2 regions of the Gluconacetobacter entanii genome follow, and region 2 is predicted to be linked to the other one. Evidence: predicted binding sites of a transcription regulator. Region 2 holds the regulator's gene; the other holds the start of a gene.

Region 1 (3,414 bases), on a different contig from region 2:
GCTGCGTGTTCCTGCCGCGCCATGGCCGTGGCCACCCGCTGCCGCCGACGCGCCTGAACTACCGCGCCAATATCGATGCGCTGAAGCGTTCGGGGGTAACGGACATCGTCTCGCTCTCCGCCGTGGGATCGCTCAAGGAAGAACTGCCGCCGGGTCATTTCGTGGTCATCGACCAGTTCATCGACCGTTCGTTCGCACGCGAAAAGACGTTCTTCGATACGGGCTGTGTCGCCCATGTCAGCATGGCCGACCCGCTGTGCCCGCGCATTGGCGACGTGCTGGAAGGGCAGTGCCGGGCGCTGGGGCTGGATGTCACGCGCGGCGGCACGTACCTGGTGATGGAAGGGCCGCAGTTCTCCACCCGTGCGGAAAGCAACCTGTATCGTTCATGGGGATGCTCGGTCGTTGGCATGACCAACATGCCCGAAGCCAAGCTCGCCCGGGAGGCGGAGATGTGCTACGCCACCGTCGCGATGGTGACCGACTATGACTGCTGGCACGATGGTCATGACAGCGTGACGGTCGATGCGGTGGTCAAGGTGATGCAGGAAAATTCCAGCCGGGCGCGTGCGCTGGTGCGTGCGGTCATCCCGCAACTGGGCAAGCCGCGTGGCCCGTGCCATGCCGGATGTGACCGTGCGCTGGAACATGCCATCATCACCGCGCCTGACAGCCGCGATCCCGCCCTGCTGGCGAAGCTGGATGCGATCGCGGGACGGGTGCTCGCACGCGGCTGAGGCTGCTTGTGCCCATCCCTTCTTGGGGGATGGGCAAGACTGAAATCATTTAAAAGTTTCTGGGTGCCGCCTTTTTTCAAAAAGGCGGTGTTTTTCGAAGCTTTTTGGAAAAAGCTTCACCAAAAACTTTTATTCATTTACAGCCAGTGCTCGAAAAAGCTGAGCGTGCGCTGCATCGCAAGTGTTGCGGCGGTTTCGTTGTAGCTGGCGCGGTCGGTGCAGCCGAAGCCGTGATCCGCCCCTTCATAGACAAAGATCTCGATATCTTCGTGCGCGGCGCGGATGGCGTCGATGTCGCCGGACGGGATGTGGGCGTCATCCGCCCCGAAATGCAGTTGCACCGGGCAGTTGGGCGTCAGCGCGCGTTCCGCCGCGATCCCCCCGCCATACCATCCCACCGCCGCGGCGAAGGTGGTGGTGCGGCATGCGGCTTCCCACGCCAGCGTCCCGCCCCAGCAGAACCCCATGATCCCCTTTTTTTCCGTCGTCAGCGCATCCGCCGCGGCGGTAAGGTCCAGGAGTGTCCCCTCCAGCGGTGTCTGCGCGCGCAGGGCAAGCCCTTCCTTCATCCCTTCGGCGGAATAGGGAAGGATCACGTCACGGCGCGCCCGGTCGAAAATCGCGGGTGCGATGGCCTGATACCCTTCGCTCGCCAACTGGTCGCAGACGGCGCGGATATAGGGGGTGACGCCAAAGATTTCCTGTACCACCACCACGGCGCGCCGCGCATCGGGACGCCCCGCGCGATAGGCGGAAAATTTGTGCCCGTCCGTGGCGGTCAGGGTGATGATCGATCCCATATATGTCTCCCTCTGGTGTGGGCTGGTCGTGCATGATGTGACGACCCCATGCGGCCATCGGTGAAGGCCAGACCTATATCACATTCACCGCCGCCCCTGACACAGGCGGTACCGCGGGTGTGATGACGCCGTGCGCGGGACTCGGGTGGTGGCATGGGGCGCAGGGGACGCATGCAGCCCGTGCGGGGCCGGGGCCGGTGGTGCAGGAATGTTGGTAATATATTGATTTAAAATAATATATTATGGATTGGCCTGCGCCCCCATGCGGGCCGCGTCGTGGGGATGGGAAACTTGATCGTGAATCCTGCTGCTTCCCTTGACACCCAAAAGAGGTCTTCCTATCTGCTCTTTAGCACTCTCATGAGGGGAGTGCTAACGCGATGCGGCCTGGCGCGCGCGCCAAACCGGTGGCGTTGCTTAATTCAAGGGCGTTACCTTTTTTAGATTATGGAGCGATCCATCCAATGACGAAATTTCGTCCCCTGCATGACCGCGTGGTTGTCCGTCGCCTCAAGAGCGAGGAAAAGACAGCCGGTGGGATCATCATCCCCGAGACCGCCAAGGAAAAGCCGATGGAAGGCGAGGTTATCTCGGTCGGAGCGGGTGCCCGCAACGAACAGGGCCAGATCGTCGCCCTCGACGTCAAGGCTGGTGACCGTGTGCTGTTCGGCAAGTGGTCCGGCACCGAAGTCACGATCGATGGCGAAGAGCTGCTGATCATGAAGGAAAGCGACATCATGGGCGTTGTCGCCTGATCTCGCGCACCTGCGTCTGATTCGAAAAAATAACCTTTCCTACTGGAGAAAATGAAAATGGCTGCCAAGGACGTAAAGTTCGGCGATGAAGCACGTCGGCGCATGCTGCGTGGCGTGGATATCCTGGCCGATGCGGTCAAGGTAACACTGGGTCCGAAGGGACGTAACGTCGTCCTCGACAAGAGCTTTGGCGCACCGCGCATCACCAAGGACGGTGTCTCGGTCGCCAAGGAAATCGAACTGGCTGACAAGTTCGAGAACATGGGCGCGCAGATGGTGCGCGAAGTCGCCAGCAAGACCAACGACATCGCCGGTGACGGCACGACCACCGCGACCGTCCTGGCGCAGGCAATCGTGCGCGAAGGTGCCAAGGCCGTTGCCGCCGGCATGAACCCGATGGACCTCAAGCGCGGCATCGACAAGGCTGTCGGCGCGGTTGTCGAGGAACTGAAGAAGAACACCAAGAAGATCACGACGCCTGCCGAAACGGCGCAGGTCGGCACGATTTCCGCCAATGGCGAAAAGGAAATCGGCGAAATGATCTCGCAGGCCATGCAGAAGGTCGGCAGCGAGGGCGTGATCACCGTCGAGGAAGCGAAGGGCCTGCACACCGAACTCGACGTGGTCGAGGGCATGCAGTTCGATCGTGGCTACATCTCCCCGTATTTCGTGACGAACGCGGAGAAGATGACCGTCGATCTGGACAACCCCTACATCCTGATCCACGAAAAGAAGCTGTCGTCGCTGCAGCCGATGCTGCCGCTGCTCGAGGCGGTGGTGCAGTCGGGCCGTCCGCTGCTGATTATCGCCGAGGACGTCGATGGCGAGGCGCTGGCGACCCTGGTGGTCAACAAGCTGCGTGGCGGCCTGAAGATCGCCGCGGTGAAGGCTCCGGGCTTTGGTGACCGTCGCAAGGCGATGCTCGAAGACATCGCGATCCTGACCGGTGGGCAGGTCATCAGCGAAGACCTGGGCATCAAGCTCGAAAGCGTCACGCTGAACATGCTGGGCACCGCGAAGAAGGTGCACATCGACAAGGAAAACACCACGATCGTCGAGGGTGCGGGCGAAGGCGAGGCCATCAAGGGCCGTTGCAGCCAGATCCGTGCGCAGATCGAGGAA
Region 2 (3,414 bases):
CACACGTTCGGGAATCGCGCTGTAGGGAACGAAGATCCGCCGCTCCGCCGCCAGTTCCGCCATGATCTGGTCATCGCCGGAATAAAGGCGGCTCATCACCGGTGGCTGGTAGGTGCGCAGGCCGTCAACGGTCGGCAGCCCTTCGGACAGGCGGGCATATTCCTGCCACGCGACGACACCGCCGATCCCGCCGACAAGCAGCACGGCACCCAGCGCCCCGCCAGCCAGCCTGCGCACCAGGCGATAGCGCGGGCGCGGGCCACCGGTGGGTAGGCGTGGACGGCGGCCGCCCGCACGCCCGTCATCGCGCGTGGCGTCAGAAGTTCCATCCACCCGGCCATCGCGGCCCGATCCGTCAGCAAGCGTCATCCGGTATCCAATAGGGAATATAGGGACTGTGTGCCCCTGTCCTAGCACCGTCCGGCGTCCACGTCGCCCCCGATCCGCAGGACACGCATGACAGCCTGTTCAGGATCAGGCGCGCAGGCGGTCCCATTCCGCGCGGCCGTCACGATCGAGGGCGTCGAATTCCGCATCCGTCAGCGACAGGGTCGCGGCCTGCACATTGGCGCGGGCATGGTCGGGGCTGGAGGTTCCGGGGATGGGCAGCATGACCGGCGAACGCCGCAGCAGCCACGCCAGCGCCACCTGCCCCGTGGTCGCCCCCCGCGCCTGCGCCACGCGGGTCAGCACGTTGTCCCCACGCGCAAGCCCCCCGGCCGCCAGCGGCGCCCACGGGATGAAGCCGATATTTTCGCGCGTGCAGTAGTCCAGCACCTCCTCCGAATACCGGTTGACGAGGTTGAAGCGGTTCTGCACCGTCGCGACCGGGAAATACAGCCGTGCGCGTTCGATCATCTCCACCGTGACTTCCGACAGGCCGACATGGCGGATCAGTCCCTGCGCGCGCATCGCCGCGATCGCCTCGAACTGCCGTTCCGGCGTGGTGTCGGGGCCGACGCGATGCAACTGCCACAGGTCGATGCGCTCTACCCCGAGGCGACGCATGCTCATCAGCACGCATTGCTGGAGGTAGTCCGGGTTCCCCACCGGGCACCAGATGTCGGGACCATGGCGGGTGTGCCCGCCCTTGGTCGCGATCACCATACCCTTGTACGGCGACAGGGCCTCGTGGATCAGGTCCTCGCTGACGAAGGGGCCATAGGCATCGGCGGTATCGACGAAATTGACGCCGAGTTCGGGCAGCAGGCGCAACGTGGCAAGTGCGGCGTCACGGTCGGCGGGTTCCCCCCATATGCCCGGCCCGGTAATGCGCATCGCCCCGAAGCCGAGACGCGCGACCTCGAGTTCGCCGCCAATCCTGAAGGTCCCGCCGGGACGTGATGCAGATACGGTCATGGCCTTGCTCCTTACCTGTGCTGTACGACAGCCTATCGCCTGATGACGGACGGGCGCACGACAGGTTGCACGGAACCTGCCCTGTGGCCCACGCAGGACACGGCGGATCGGGCAAAAGAGTTCAGAAGTTTTTGGGTGCCGCCTTTTTCCAAAAAGGCGGCGTCTTCGAAGCTTTTTGGAAAAAAGCTTCACCAAAAACTTCTATTATTGATCAGTGATTTTACCCCAGCATGCGCCCGATCACGCGCGCGGTGTAATCCACCACGGGAATGATGCGCCCGTAATTGATCCGCGTCGGGCCAATGACGCCGATCGCACCGACGATGCGGTTGGAATCGGTGCGCGCGGGCGCCATCACCACCGACATCCCCGCCATCCCGAACAGGCCGCTTTCCGCACCGATGAAGATACGCACCCCTTCGGATTCGCACGCAAGGTCGAGCAGGCGCAGCATCGTCTCCTGCGTTTCCAGCCGGTCGAACAGCATCTGGATGGTCGAAAGCCGCTCAATCTCCGTCACGTCCGACAAAAGCCGCCCCTGCCCCCGGATGAACAGCGTGCCGCCGCGTTCCTCCGCATCGCTCCATGTGGCGAGGCCGCTGGCCACCACCTCCGTCGTCAACTGGTCGAGTTCGGTGCGGTTGGCCGCGATGTCGCCGCTCACCTTCTCACGCAGGATGTCGAGCGTGCGGCCCGACAGGTGTGCATTGAGGTAGTTCCCAGCCTCCACCAGCGCCGAGGGCGGAAGGCCGGGCGGGATCTCGATCACGCGGTTTTCCACCTGCCCGTCGGAGCCGACAAGGATGACCAGCGCACGCCCCGGCCCGAGGGCGACGAATTCGATATGCTTGATCGTGCCATCGCTCTTGGGCGCCAGCACCAGTCCCGCGGCCGAGGACAGGCCCGAAAGCATCAGCGACGCCTCCCCCAGCATATCCTGCAACGAACGCCCCCGCACCTCCAGCGCGCTGGTGATCGTCTCGCGCTCCTCCTCGCTCAGGCTGCCGAACTGCAGCAGGCCATCGACAAACAGCCGCACGCCCTTTTCCGTCGGCAGGCGCCCGGCCGAGGTATGGGGCGAAAACAGCAGTCCGGCCTCCGTCAGGTCGGCCATGATGTTGCGGATCGTCGCGGGCGACAGCGACAGCGGCAGGCGCTGCGACAGGGTGCGCGACCCCACCGGGTCGCCGGTTTCTACATACTGTTCGACGATTTCGCGCAGGATGGCGGCGGATCGCGCATCCAGCCCCGGCGGCAGGGCAGGACGCGAAGACAGTGCCCCGATATCCATGTCGTTCTCCCTCCTCCCCTTCACATCCATGAGTATCCGGATGGACCGCCATATGGCGGCCTTCCCCGATGGACGTGGCGTGGCCATGGCCCTGGAACAAGGATAGGGACAACGTCGTGTTGCGACAATCACATGATACGGGCCACCCCCACAATTCCACCGTCCCATGACACACCCGCCGGGGACGGGACTGGAAAGAGCGGGGGTTGCGCGCTATGCCGCGAGGCAGGTTTTCATCGGGAGTTTCCTTCATGCGCCCATCCGGCCGCGCCATCGACGCCCTTCGCCCTGTTTCCATCCAGACCGGATTTGCCCGCCATGCCGAAGGGTCCGCGCTGATCCGCATGGGCGGGACAGAGGTGCTGTGCGCCGCCAGTGTCGAATCCCGCGTCCCCCCTTTCCTGCGTGGCAAGGGACAGGGCTGGGTCACCGCAGAATACGGCATGCTGCCGCGTGCGACCCACAACCGTGGCCCGCGTGAGGCGGCAAAGGGGAAACAGGGTGGCCGGACGCACGAAATCCAGCGCCTGATCGCGCGCGCGCTGCGTGCGGGCATCGACCTCAGGGCATTGGGGGAAATCTCCATCACGGTGGATTGCGACGTGCTCAACGCCGATGGGGGCACGCGCTGCGCCGCCATCACCGGCGCATGGGTGGCGCTGCGCCTCGCGCTGGAAAAACTGGTGCGGACGAATGTGATCCCTGCCCTGCCGGTCACGGCACAGGTGGCGGCCGTGTCCTGCGGCCTGACACAGGCGGGCGCG

Evidence for each region. Region 2 encodes HrcA, which represses chaperone genes, less so after heat shock. Its sites were predicted from a motif close to GTTNGCACTCNCNNNNNGNGAGTGCNAAC; they were not measured.
Region 1: groES (co-chaperone GroES) is a predicted target of HrcA. The motif match lies at 1,886-1,914, and genes of this name have one in related genera.

What each region holds. Positions count from the first base shown of each region.
Region 1 is NZ_JABJWD010000012.1:54,595-58,008, forward strand. It holds gene HNH97_RS03975 (S-methyl-5'-thioadenosine phosphorylase) at 1-737, shown strand, start outside; gene HNH97_RS03980 (dienelactone hydrolase family protein) at 875-1,537, opposite strand; gene groES (co-chaperone GroES) at 2,002-2,292, shown strand; gene groL (chaperonin GroEL) at 2,350-3,414, shown strand, end outside.
Region 2 is NZ_JABJWD010000042.1:47,012-50,425, reverse strand. It holds gene HNH97_RS07710 (penicillin-binding protein 1A) at 1-369, opposite strand, end outside; gene HNH97_RS07705 (aldo/keto reductase) at 475-1,359, opposite strand; gene HNH97_RS18160 (hypothetical protein) at 1,443-1,577, shown strand; gene hrcA (heat-inducible transcriptional repressor HrcA) at 1,580-2,650, opposite strand; gene rph (ribonuclease PH) at 2,902-3,414, shown strand, end outside.